2 regions of the Haloimpatiens massiliensis genome follow, and region 1 is predicted to be linked to the other one. Evidence: a T-box and tRNA genes for the amino acid it is inferred to sense, from the RefSeq annotation. Region 1 holds a T-box; the other holds one or more tRNA genes.
What was found. A T-box is a leader RNA that pairs with one kind of tRNA and senses whether it is charged. The one in region 1 lies ahead of C1715_RS17560 (methionine--tRNA ligase), so its partner is inferred to be a tRNA-Met.
Positions count from the first base shown of each region.

Region 2: it has a tRNA-Met gene. The T-box ahead of C1715_RS17560 (methionine--tRNA ligase) is inferred to sense a tRNA for this amino acid. The anticodon was not compared.

Region 1 covers NZ_LT854640.1:1,991,134-1,997,576, reverse strand. The annotation lists gene yedE (YedE family putative selenium transporter) at 1-619, shown strand, start outside; gene C1715_RS17580 (sulfurtransferase TusA family protein) at 609-812, shown strand; gene C1715_RS17575 (putative Se/S carrier protein) at 816-1,052, shown strand; gene C1715_RS17570 (DUF445 family protein) at 1,597-3,114, shown strand; T-box leader at 3,817-4,061, shown strand; gene C1715_RS17560 (methionine--tRNA ligase) at 4,137-6,128, shown strand; gene C1715_RS17555 (DUF362 domain-containing protein) at 6,443-6,443, shown strand, end outside.
Region 2 covers NZ_LT854637.1:328,673-335,115, forward strand. The annotation lists gene C1715_RS04635 (HU family DNA-binding protein) at 1-130, shown strand, start outside; gene C1715_RS04640 (RNA-binding S4 domain-containing protein) at 640-882, shown strand; gene yabP (sporulation protein YabP) at 950-1,243, shown strand; gene yabQ (spore cortex biosynthesis protein YabQ) at 1,252-1,680, shown strand; gene C1715_RS04655 (FtsB family cell division protein) at 1,737-2,024, shown strand; gene C1715_RS04660 (S1 domain-containing RNA-binding protein) at 2,090-2,503, shown strand; tRNA gene C1715_RS04665 (tRNA-Leu) at 2,906-2,994, shown strand; tRNA gene C1715_RS04670 (tRNA-Met) at 3,000-3,075, shown strand; tRNA gene C1715_RS04675 (tRNA-Met) at 3,079-3,155, shown strand; gene spoIIE (stage II sporulation protein E) at 3,515-5,902, shown strand; gene tilS (tRNA lysidine(34) synthetase TilS) at 6,102-6,443, shown strand, end outside.

The sequences.
Region 1 (6,443 bases):
ATTTCCAGTGGTAAATGTTATATTAATAGCTTTACTATTTGCAGCACCAGCTTTTATATTTTTTAGTAAAGAAGGTCCAGGTTCAAAGCATGCACCAATATGGTTAGCTTTAGGAGCTGGATTAATAGTAGGAATTGTAGCTCAGAAAACAAGACTTTGTATGGTTGGCGGTATAAGAGATTTAATAATGTTTAAGGATAGCTATTTATTAACAGGATTCTTATCTATATTTGTATTTACTTTAATAGGAAACTTAATGTTTGGACAAGTTAAAATTGGATTTTTAAAACAGCCAATAGCACATAATGATGCTTTATGGAATTTTTTAGGAATGGTATTAGCCGGATGGGGCTCAGTACTTTTAGGAGGATGTCCTTTAAGACAATTAATTTTATCTGCTGAAGGAAATATAGATTCTGTAATGGCAGTATTGGGAATGTTAGTAGGAGCAGCTTTCTGCCATAACTTCTCATTAGCTTCCAGTGGAAAGGGTCCTACTCCAAATGGTAAAGTTGCAGTAATTATAGGATTTATAGTAGTTCTTACAGTGTCTTATTTCAATATGGAAAAATCCATGAATTTTAAGGCAAAAGGAGATGTGAGTGTAAATGCAGATTGATGCTAGAGGAATGTCATGTCCACAACCAGTTTTAATGGCTAAAAAAGGAATAGAACAAAGTCCTAAAGGAATAGAAATAATTGTGGATAATAATACAGCCAAGGGAAATGTTCAAAGATTCTTAAAAAATGCTGGATATAACGTTGACGTAAAAGAAAAAGAAGAGGATTTTGTAATTACAGCGAGGAAATAATTTATGGAATATATTGCGGTATTTTTTACTCATTCAGGAGCAGTAAAATACAATAGATTTTTAGTTAAAAATGAAATACCAAGTGAGATGATGCCTGTGCCAAGGAAATTAAGTTCTAATTGTGGGATAGGTGTAAAATTCAGTTATGAAGGGGATATAAGTTCTATAATAAGTGAAGAAATTGAAAAGATATTTTTAATGAAAGATAACACTCATAAAGAAATATATTCCTGTGAATAACTTCAATATAAGGCACATTCAAATAAATAACAAGTCAGTATGCTAGTCTATTTTGCGTCATACTGCGTCAGCAGAACCCAACGATAGTTCTACTAGCGGTGGAACCTGTTTCCTTGTCTGACACAAAATATACCAGCATCTTTGACTTGTTATTTATTTTCATGTACCTAATATTTAATTGAAATAAAAAATTAAATTTTGCTTTTCACTTTATAAAAATAAATATTAGATTAAGGATAAGTTAAATATAAACTTATCCTTAATTTATTTTATCTTAATTTATCCATAATACTGTATAAAAAAACTAGAAAGTTTTCTTTATGTTTAATTTGTAGTATTATCTGCAATTGATAATTTTTGTTACTACTTGAATATAAAATTTTAAATTTTTATTATATAGTTGTTTAGGGATTAAAGTATTATTAATTAGGCATTTACTAAAATCATTAAATGTACTAAAATTATTTGTTGTAGTGAAAACTTAAAAACATATATAATAAAAAACATGAGAAATATACAGAAGTAAAGGGGAGAAATTAAAATTATGAAAGTTTTAATAACGACGTTAACAGGAGCTATAATAGGATATATTACTAATTGGTTAGCAATAAAAATGCTTTTTAGGCCTTATGAAGAAAAGAAATTTTTAGGATTTAAAGTACCTTTTACTCCCGGATTAATACCTAAGGAAAAAAGCAGAATAGCTAAAAGTGTAGGGGAAGCTATAGGAAATCACTTGCTTACAAAGGAAACTATGGTTAAATCCCTATGTAGTGAAAAGATAAATAAGAAATTAGAAGCATGGGTTTTCAATAAAGTTGAAAGTTTAAAAGACTCAGAAAATACATTAGGTGAATTGGTTGAAGAATTTTCAGATGGAAAATCAGATGAAATATGCAGTTATCTAAGTGTAAATTTAAACCAATACATATTAAATAGTATAAGAAATGAAAAATCAAAAAATGCTATGGTTAAATATATAGAAGAGTACATAGAGGAAAATTTAAATAAGAGTACAGAAGTTTTAACTGAAAGTGGTATTTATAATAAAATAAATGAAAAATTACTATCTGCAGCTTTACAATACAAAAACAGTGGGAAAATGGAAGAAAAATTAAATAATATACTGATGAAAGAATTAAAAAAATTAGAAGAGAGTTCTAAAAAGATAAAAGATGTTATTCCCCAGAGTGCAGTAAACAATTTAAAAGTATACATGTATAATAAAAAAGATAATATTTGTGCTTCAATAGAAGAAATGTTAAATAGTGAAAAAGCTCAAGCAAAAATAAAGGATATAATTGAAGAGGCTATAAGTAAAAATTTAAATCCTATGATAGCTATGTTTTTAAATAAGGAATCGCTACATGAAAAGGCTATGAATATTTTAAATGATTTTATAGCTAAGGAAGAAAATAAACAAGAAATTATAGTGTTATTAGGGGAAGTAGTAGATAAAATTTTAGAAAAGGATTTAAATGATGTACTTGTAAATTCTTCTGAAGAAGGAAAAGAGGAAACTGCAAGAGTTATAGGAAATCTAATTAGTGATAAATTTACAAAAGAAGAAAATATAAAGTCTTTAGAGAATATATTTAAAGATAAAATTAAAAATAACAATAATTTAAGAGATATAATTATTAAATTAAATAAAGAATATAGTGAAGATTTAAACAGATTTATCCACAAAAAAATAGATGAAATTCTATCTGGAGAAGTTTTTTGTGGAAAACTTCTGAATATTATTGAAAATTTTATAAAGTCTATTTTTCATAAGCCGCTTAAAAATATATTTAAGAGACATGAAGATACTATTACACAATATTCCTATGGTATGACAAAAAATCTTTATAATAGATTTATTGAAAATGAGGCAGAGTCAGTAATAGAAGCGTTAGATATAGCTGGCATTACTGAGGAAAGGATAAATTCCTTTGATGTGGTTTTTGCAGAAAAAATAATTTTAGAAATAGCTAGCAAGGAACTTAGTGCCATTACTTGGCTAGGAGGAGTTTTAGGAGGAATTATGGGATTAGTTTCATCCCTAATTGCATCACTGTAAGCCATAAATTGCTACGCAATTTATGGCCAGTGTGCTAGAGGGCTAGTAAAGGATAATTTTTCTTCATTGCATTACGAAAAATTTTACAATTTAAAAAAGATAACATAATTTCACAACGTGAAATTATGTTATCTTTTTTGGCTTAACTTAAATCTTTTATTGGCGATAGCCAGCGAAAATACTAAAACTAAAATTTATACAACCCTATGCCTCACGGTAAAATGAATTAAATTTTAGCTATTATCTTATTTTCATAAGTATCATATAACTTTTCGAAAGGTTACGCCTAAAAAATAATATGAGCGCTCTCTTTTTTATAAATCAAAGATTTTCCATAGCATAGCGGAGGAAAATCCTCCTTTAGTAGGCTTCTCCTCCCAAATCACATACATATTAAACTAAAAATCTGATTTTAATGTAGTAATAAATGTGGAATTTAGGACTATTGAACTAGCCCTAGAACTTCTTATGTCTCACAGTTAAAGACCCGTTAAGAAGCTTTCATGTTTGAACGAGGAACGAGTGAGTTTGAAAGCTTTAGGGGCTTTAACTGTGGGACATTTAGAAGTTCTTGGCGTATTGTGAACAGTCCCAAATTATACATTTATTACGGAATTAAAATCAGATTTTTCTTCAATGTATTGCTTCACAATTTTCTTAAAACTTGACATAAAAATATTTATTTATTATAATTTTAAAAAAATGAAGGCAATGAAGAGAGAAGTAGTTATTTTGTAAACTTACAGAGAGTTTCAGGTGCTGAGATGGAACAGTGGAAAATTTAACGAAACAAGTCTCGGAGCTGCATACGGATCTTATTTTTAAAATAAGTGATGCTATGACGTTTGTTCACGTTACAGAACTAGAGTATATTTTGTACTTGATAAGGTTAGTATGGCGACATATTAATGAAATAGGGTGGCAACGCGGTATAATTCGCCCCTACAAATTTATTGTAGGAGGTGTTTTTTTTACGGTTTTTTACTGAAAAAACAGCAATTATATTTTAAGGAGTGTTTGTTATGGAAAAAAGAGAAATAAAAAGACCTATATTTCCTAAAAAAGCTGTAGTAACTGCTGGTATGCCCTATGGTAATAAAGAATTACATTTTGGCCATGTAGGAGGTGTCTTTGTACACGCAGACGTTTTCGCAAGGTTTTTACGAGATAGAATTGGTGAAGAAAATGTTATATTTGTATCAGGAACAGATTGCTATGGCTCACCAATTTCAGCAAGCTATAGAAAAGTTGTAGATGAAAATAATTATAAGGATACCATAGAAGATTATGTTCGTGAAAATCATAATAAACAAAAAGAAGTACTAGATAAATATGAAATGAGCTTAAATCTATATGGGGCTTCTGCACTTGATAGAGCTGGAGAAATACACAAGGAAATATCTGAAGAAGTATTCAACAAGCTATATGAAGGTGGGTATTTAGTTAAGCTATCTTCCCCTCAATTTTATGATCCTGATTTTAAAGTATTCTTAAACGGACGACAAGTAGTTGGCAAATGCCCTATAGAAGGATGTACTTCAGATAATGGCTATGCTGATGAGTGTTCCTTAGGACATCAATATATGCCAAGTGAACTCATAGAACCAAAGAGTATTTTATCAGGTAAAACACCAGAATTAAGGGATGTGACCAACTGGTATTTTAAATTAGATGAGTATAATGACATTTTAAGTGATAGAGTAGATTATTTAAGAACACATTCTAATTGGCGTAAGTATTTACTAAATACTGTTGAAGAATTTTTAAAGAAGCCAATTATTTATGTTAAACGTAAGCAGTTAGAAGGTATTTCAGATTTAGAAGAGAAATTACCCAAGCACACAATAATTGATGAGCCAAAGAAACCCTCTATTACTTTTGTATTTGATAATCTTAATGATAGAGATTTGGCAAGAAAAGTATTTGATAAAATGGGAATTCGTTTTAGAACAGGTAAAACACTAGTGCCTTTTAGGGTATCAGGAAATGTTGAATGGGGTATTGAGGTGCCTGAAAAAGATAATCTTAAGGATTTAACTTTTTGGGTTTGGCCAGAGTCCCTTTGGGCACCTATTTCTTTTACTAAAACTTATCTTGAAGCTATAGGCAGAGATTCTGAGGAATGGAAAACCTGGTGGCATTCTGAGGAGGCAAAGGTGTATCAATTTATAGGTGAGGATAATATTTATTTTTACGCAATTGCAGAGATGGCAATGTTTATGGCATTGTTAGGTGTTAATAGTAAAGATAAAGTAGATTGGCATCATATTTATCTTCCTCATTTAATTGCAAATAATCATCTATTATTTATGAATAAAAAGGCAAGCAGTAGTAGTGCCATTAAGCCACCTATGGCAAGAGATTTGTTGGAGCACTATACAGCAGAACAGTTACGTATGCATTTTTTAAGCCTTGGACTATCAAAGAAAAGTGTTAGTTTTGCACCGCAAGCATTTATGGCAGAAGAAGATAAAGAAGGTCCAGATACAGTTTTAAAAGATGGTAATTTATTGACTAATGTATTTAATAGACTTGTTCGTTCTTGTTTTTACACTGCACAAAAACATTATGATAGCACCATACCAGTAGGAGAAGTTAGTAGCAAAATTATAGAAGAGTCTAATGAAACTATTATTACCTATGAAAGACACATGTACAATCACGAATTCCATAGTGTAATTTATGTTTTAGACAGCTATATTCGAAATATGAATAAGTATTGGGCAAATAACATGAAAATTGCAGATGGTAATGGAGATGATAATCTACGTAAGCAAATATTAATAGATGCATTCCATGCTGTAAGAACTGCTATTACCTTACTTCATCCAATTGTACCAAGTAGCTGTGAATTGGTAAGAGAATATCTAAAGGTAAATGAAAAGCTTTGGAATTGGGATTATATATTTGCTCCAATATACACATTTATAGAAGATGCCTTGAACCATAAACTAAAATATTTGGAACCTCGTATGGACTTCTTCAAAAAGCATGAAAGTCAAATTTCAGTATAGCTAAGAAATTTAATATATTTTTCCGTAAGGCATTAGCTTGTATAAATCTTAGCTTTAATATTTAGGCTGGCTGTCACCAATAAAAGATTTTCTGTAGCATAGCGGAGGAAAATTCTCCTTTAGTAGGCTGTCTCCCTTATAAGTAATGTACGTATGAAACGAAAAATCTGTCTTTAAGGTAACAATAAATATATTTATTGTTACCTTAAAGACAGATTTTTCTTATGACACTTACATCACAATATTCTTATTTTGCAATGACTATAAAGTGGTGTATAATTGTATTAATATTTAATAGGTGAGGGTGATAAAGTA
Region 2 (6,443 bases), on a different contig from region 1:
TTTTGAAACTCGTGAAAGAGCTGAAAGAGTTGGAAGAAATCCAAGAACTAAAGAGGAAATAACAATTCCAGCATCAACTGTTCCAGTATTTAAAGCAGGAAAAGAATTTAAAGAAAGAGTAAACAAATAATTACTGGATAATATTGGCTACATAAAGGAAAACCTAGATGCAAATCTAGGTTTTTTCTTTAATAAAAGGTATGCAAATAATTATTTTGCTAACTCAACTTTTGCACATAAAGTTCAAGCTCTACATTAGATTAATAAGGGTTTTAAATTTAAAATTTAGAATGTAAAATAAGAATTTGTAGAGTAGGTAAGAGGTAAAAAGTAAGAAGTAAGAGTGAAAAGGTAAGAACTAATAGGTAAAAGGTAAGAGTTTCTTTAAAAAATTCAGCAAAGCTGAATTTTCACCATAACTATTACTTATTACCTGTTACTTATAAATTAATTATAAAAAACTCTTTGAGTTTTATCTTTAACTCTTACTTCTTAGCTATTACCTATTACTTACATGTAAATTTCAAATTATAGTTAGTTTCTAAAAGAGCTTTATTCTTCATTTTAAATTTTATATTTTTATTTTTCAACTGCGAAAGTTGAATTACTAATAAATTAATGTATGAGGGGGAGAATTAAATGAGATTAGATAAATACCTTAAAGTATCAAGAATAATAAAAAGAAGAACTATCGCAAAAGAAGCTTGTGAAAGTGGACGAGTTTGGATTAACGGTAAGGTTGCTAAACCAAGCACTGAAGTAAATGAAGAAGACATAATAGAAATAGAATTTGCAAACGGTAAATTAAAAGCAAAAATAATTAATATAGCAGAACACGTTAAAAAGGAAGCAGCTAAGGAAATGTATGAATTAATAGAGTAATTGTACTAATGATAAGCCTATAATCATATATTAAGTATAGATACTATAGGATTATAGGAGGTTTAATATGGAGGTAAGAAAAGAGATTAAAATAGAAGAACATAAAAGTATTTTAAATTTGGATAGTAGAAAAAGATTAAGTCTTACAGGTGTCCAAGAAGTAATAAGTTTTAACGAAGAAGAAATAGATTTAACTACCGAATTAGGACAGTTAAAAGTAAAGGGAAATAACTTAAAAATGAATAAATTAGATGTCCAAAATGGTGAACTGGTAATAGCTGGAACTATTGACTCCTGCACTTACATGAATAGAGAAAAGAAAAAGGATAATGACAGCATTATAAGCAAGCTGTTTAAGTAAATACGCATATGATATTATCTACTATTTCTCAATTAGAATTACTTTTATATAATATTCTAGCAGGGGTGCTAACAGGGGTTTTATTTGATGTGTATAGAAGTATACGGGGCAGATGTAATAATAAGATAATAGTATTTATACAAGATGTGCTATTTTGGATTTTTGCTGCTATAATTGTTTTTATATTTTTGTTTATTACAAATTATGCATATATGGGATTTTATTGTTATATTTATATTGCCTTTGGTTTATTTGTTTATTTGAAGATAGTTAGTAAACATTTTTTGAGATTCACAAGTAAAACTAACAGAGGTATTGGAAAAATATTGCGTATAACGGTAAATAATGTTAGTTATATATTTGGAGTTTTTACCTACGCATTTTCAAAAAAAAAGAAAAAAAATAAAAAGTACAAAAATACCTTGAATAAAAAGTAAAAGCAACTTAAAATATATATATAGTCTATATTATTAAAAAGAAGAGGATATGTGTTATGAAAAAAAAGATTAGTTTTAAAAAAATAATACTGGCTATATTAGTGGTTTACATGATTGGTATTTTTGTAAATCAACAAGTGACAATAGGAAGAGTTAAAGAAGAAAAGAATCAAAAGAAACAGGAATTAAGTGCAGTTAAGAAAAAAAATAATGAATTACAGGATCAAGTTCAAATGTCTAAAAGTGATGGCTATATAGAAAAGATAGCACGTGAAAAATTAAACTTTATTAAAAAAGGAGAGACTCCTGTAATCAACAATTCATCTAAGGAAAGTTCAAAGTAGTTTAAATTAGTTTTCAAAATTATTTTCTATAGAACATTATTTTATTAAGGAGGAGTCTTTTTAACATGACCTTAAAAGTAGGAAGTATTACAGAAGGTACAGTGGTAAATATTACTAATTTTGGTGCGTTTGTAGAAGTGGAGGGCAAAACAGGACTAGTACATATTTCTGAGGTTTCAGAATCATATGTAAAAGATGTAAGTAAACATCTAAAAGAAAAAGAAAAAGTTAAAGTTAAAGTTCTTTCCATAGATGATAATGGAAGAATGAGCCTATCAATAAAGCAGGCTAATCCAGTTAAAAAAACTGTTAGGCCAGTAGAAATTGACTGGCAAAAGGAAAAAGCTAAGAATGAAGTTGTAAACTTTGAAGATAGAATCTCAAAGTTTCTAAAGGAAAGTGAGGAAAAATTCCAAGACATAAAGAAGCACCAAAATATGAAGAATGGTGGCCGCAATAAAAGAGGTTCTGGTATGTAGTATTTAAAAGAATACTAAGGGCTTATTAAAGTATAAATAAAGACTTTAATAGCCCTTTATTTATAGCATAGTCATATTTATTAATATGGTTGATGCTTTTTAATACTGCATAAATTAATAGGGATCAATAGTTAATTCAATTTTCGCAGTTATAAAATAAAAATTATATTTTTATTTCCTTTATTTATCTAATGTATAACTTGAAAATTATGTTCGAAAGTGCAGTGGTCAAATTATATATTTCAATATCAAGTGCTGATGGTGATGGGCTAATGGCACTAATGTTTGGGGTTGGAAAATTGAGTTTTTTAAAATGGAAATTAAAAATATTTTAAAAAGTTGTTGACATGTCTTCATATATACTATATAATAAAATCTGTCCTTGAGATTAGGCAAAAACTCGCTGGAGTGGCGGAACTGGCAGACGCACAGGACTTAAAATCCTGCGGTGCTAAAACACCGTACCGGTTCGATTCCGGTCTTCAGCACCAAATGTCGCGGGGTGGAGCAGCTGGTAGCTCGTCGGGCTCATAACCCGAAGGTCACAGGTTCAAGTCCTGTCCCCGCAACCACATGGCGGAATAGCTCAGCTGGCTAGAGCATTCGGTTCATACCCGAAGTGTCGTAGGTTCAAGTCCTATTTCCGCTACCAAGAAACCTCACATTTTTGTGAGGTTTTTTAGTTTCTAAGAACTTTACATTTCTTAAATTCTTTTAACAAAAAAATTTCCCTAAATCATATCAAAAGAGTATATATAACGACTTTTTTATATAGTTTGTTTATTAAAAAAAAAGTAACGTCTAAAATGACATATAGCTTAAGAATTTATATTAAAAACCAGTATAGAGGCAATAATAATATAGCAATACATATTACAAATAATGGAAGAAAATTACCAATTTATGTTTTTTATTGTCTTAAAGAAATTTGTTTTAGACAGATATATTGACAATTATTACCACTCAATTTTGCTATAATTAATTTATTAATTAAGGTTGGGGAGGGTGAATATGCAATACGGTGTTAATGTTTTTCCATACCAAAGAGTATCTGGAGTGCAGAAGGAGGAAGAAAACAAAAAAAGTTTAAATTTAAATGTAATACTGAAAGGGGTAATTAGTTTCATTATAGCTTTATTTATGAGCAGAGTTACTATAATGAATTTTATGGCTCCTTTTGGCATTGCATTGCTTATAGCTATGTTGTGCTACTTTGAGGATTATGTATTCTTGTTCCCTTGTGCTGGAAGTGTTTTAGGTTATGTTTGGATACATAATTCATTACAGGGAATAGGAAAATATTTAATAGCTATATCCCTGGTAACTGTAATATTTTATTGCTTAAAAAGTATTAGTAGAAGTAAAAAGGTTATAGTTACGTGTAGCATAATACTCTTAGAATTTATTATGTACCAGCTGTTTATATTAAAAAAACCCATGGGAACAACTTTATTGTTTTGTTTTTTAGAAATGGCGTGTATCATTCCATTATATTTTATTATTGATCATTCTATTTTATGCTTTAAAGAATTAAATACAAAACATCTATATAACAGTGAAGAATTAATAACTATGGCTATATTTGTATCCTTGGTATTAGCGGGTACTTATGGAATAAAAATACGAAACATATCTTTATGGAATGTATTGTCATTGACATTTATATCTATTTTAACTTATGTAAGTGGAAGTGGTATTGGGTCTGCTACAGGGGTAGCACTTGGAGCAGTCATAGGATTAGGAGCAAAGGATATAAGCATATATACTAGTATTTATGGTTTGTGTGCCTTAATAGGAGGGGCTTTCAGAGAAATGGGTAGATGGGCTACGTCTTTGGCATTTATAATAACATTTTTTATAGTGACGGTTTATTCTAAAAGTGTTCAGCAATTTAAACTTATAGAGCCTATAATAGCTGCTACAATTTTTTTATTAATACCAAGGAGCTTTTATGAGAGGGTGAGTTTAGAGGTTAATAGAGAAGAAAAGGAAAAGTATATTAGTGAAGAGTATATTGAAAAGGTTAAAAAAATTTTTGAAAAAAGATTAAATAGTTTTTCAACAGTACTTAATAATATGTCAGATACTTTGGCTCATTTATCCAAAAATGAAAACTTGAGTATGAAAAATAAAAGTGCATCTTTGATAGAAAATTTAGCTGATAGGGTTTGTAGCAATTGCAGTATGAAGGGCATGTGTTGGAAAAGAGAATTGCACTATACTTATTCTGCTTTTGGAGAACTGATACAAAACTATCAACAAGGGCGAAAGATAATTCCAAAAGAAATTGATAGAAAGTGCATAAACAAAGAATTTTTATTAAAGAACACGGAGGAAATAGGAAATAATTATATAATAAGTGAGCTTTTAAATGTAAGATTACAGGAAGGAAGAAAGATATTATCAGATCAGATAAGTAATATGGCAAAGTCTATAAAAGAAGCTACTGATGACTTTGCATACGGGGTTCATTTTAATGTTACTTTAGAGCGTGAAGTTATAAGAATATTAAATAAGGAAAATATAAAATATAGTGATGTTACATGCTTCTTAGACAAAAACGGGCGCAGTGCTGTAAAATTGACTATGGATAGTTGTACAAGCAAACAAAAATGTGTTAAAGAAATATTGCCTTTGATAGATGAGGTTACTGGAAGAAGTATGTGTATAGAGGAAGAGGGATGTTTTATAGACAATAACACAGGACAATGTACTGTAAACTTTAAAGAGATGCCTAAATACCATATATCCTCCTATGTAAAGAGAAGGTGCAAGGATGGAGAAGAATATAATGGAGATAGTTATAGTTTTGGGAAAGGTAATGATGGAAACTATATAATGTTATTAAGTGATGGAATGGGATCTGGCCCAGAGGCTAGTGAGGAAAGCACAGCAGTAGTAGAAATGATTGAAAATTTTATGAACTCAGGATTTAGTGAAAATACCTCTATTAATGCGGTTAATTCTATTATGTCATTAAAGTTTTACGAAGAGGAAAAATTCTCTACTGTAGATTTGGGAAATATAAACTTATATACTGGTGAAGCAGAATTTATAAAAGTTGGAGCGGCCTCAACTTTTATAAAAAAATCTAATAGAGTAAAAACCATAGAGTCTAAAAGTTTGCCTATTGGAATATTAGATAAGGTGGATGCAGATTTGAAAAAATGTAAACTTAATAATGGAGATATGATTGTAATGGTTACAGATGGTGTGGTAGATTATAATAGTGAAAATGTAGGTAGAAATGATTGGGTAATTAAATATTTAGAAAGAATCAATAGTAATAATCCTAGAGAAGTTGCTGAAGGACTTATGGAGCAATCTATGAAATTAAATAAGGGCAAGGTTAGGGATGATATGACTATAATGGTGTCAAAGGTGTATGATTTATATTAAAAATATCATATGCTAGAAATTGGAGTTCAGTGGGGCTTAAATAAAAGTACAGGTAATTTATACTAAAACACACATAAAGGGTTGTTTTTATATATGTTTTTTAATAGAATGGGAATAAGTTCTAAAAAAACTTATTCTCATTCTTTATTTATGTTATAATTGTTTATTATGAAAATATAATTTTGTAGGAAGTGTTTAAATGTTACAAAAGGTGTTAAGTACTATCGATGAATACCAAATGTTTAAAAAGGGCGATAAGGTAATAGTTGGAGTATCTGGAGGGCCAGATTCTATGTGCTTACTTCATATGCTTTATTTACTTAAGGAAAAGCTACATATAGAAATAGTTGTAGCACATATAAATCATTGCTTAAGAGGAAATGAGGCAGATGACGATGAGAGATACGTTAAAGAATACTGTAAAAAAATAAATGTACAGTACTATAGTAAAAGAATAGATATAAATTCCATAGCTTTAGAACAAAATATATCCTGTGAAACAGCAGGAAGAGATGCTAGGTATAATTTTTTCTATGAACTT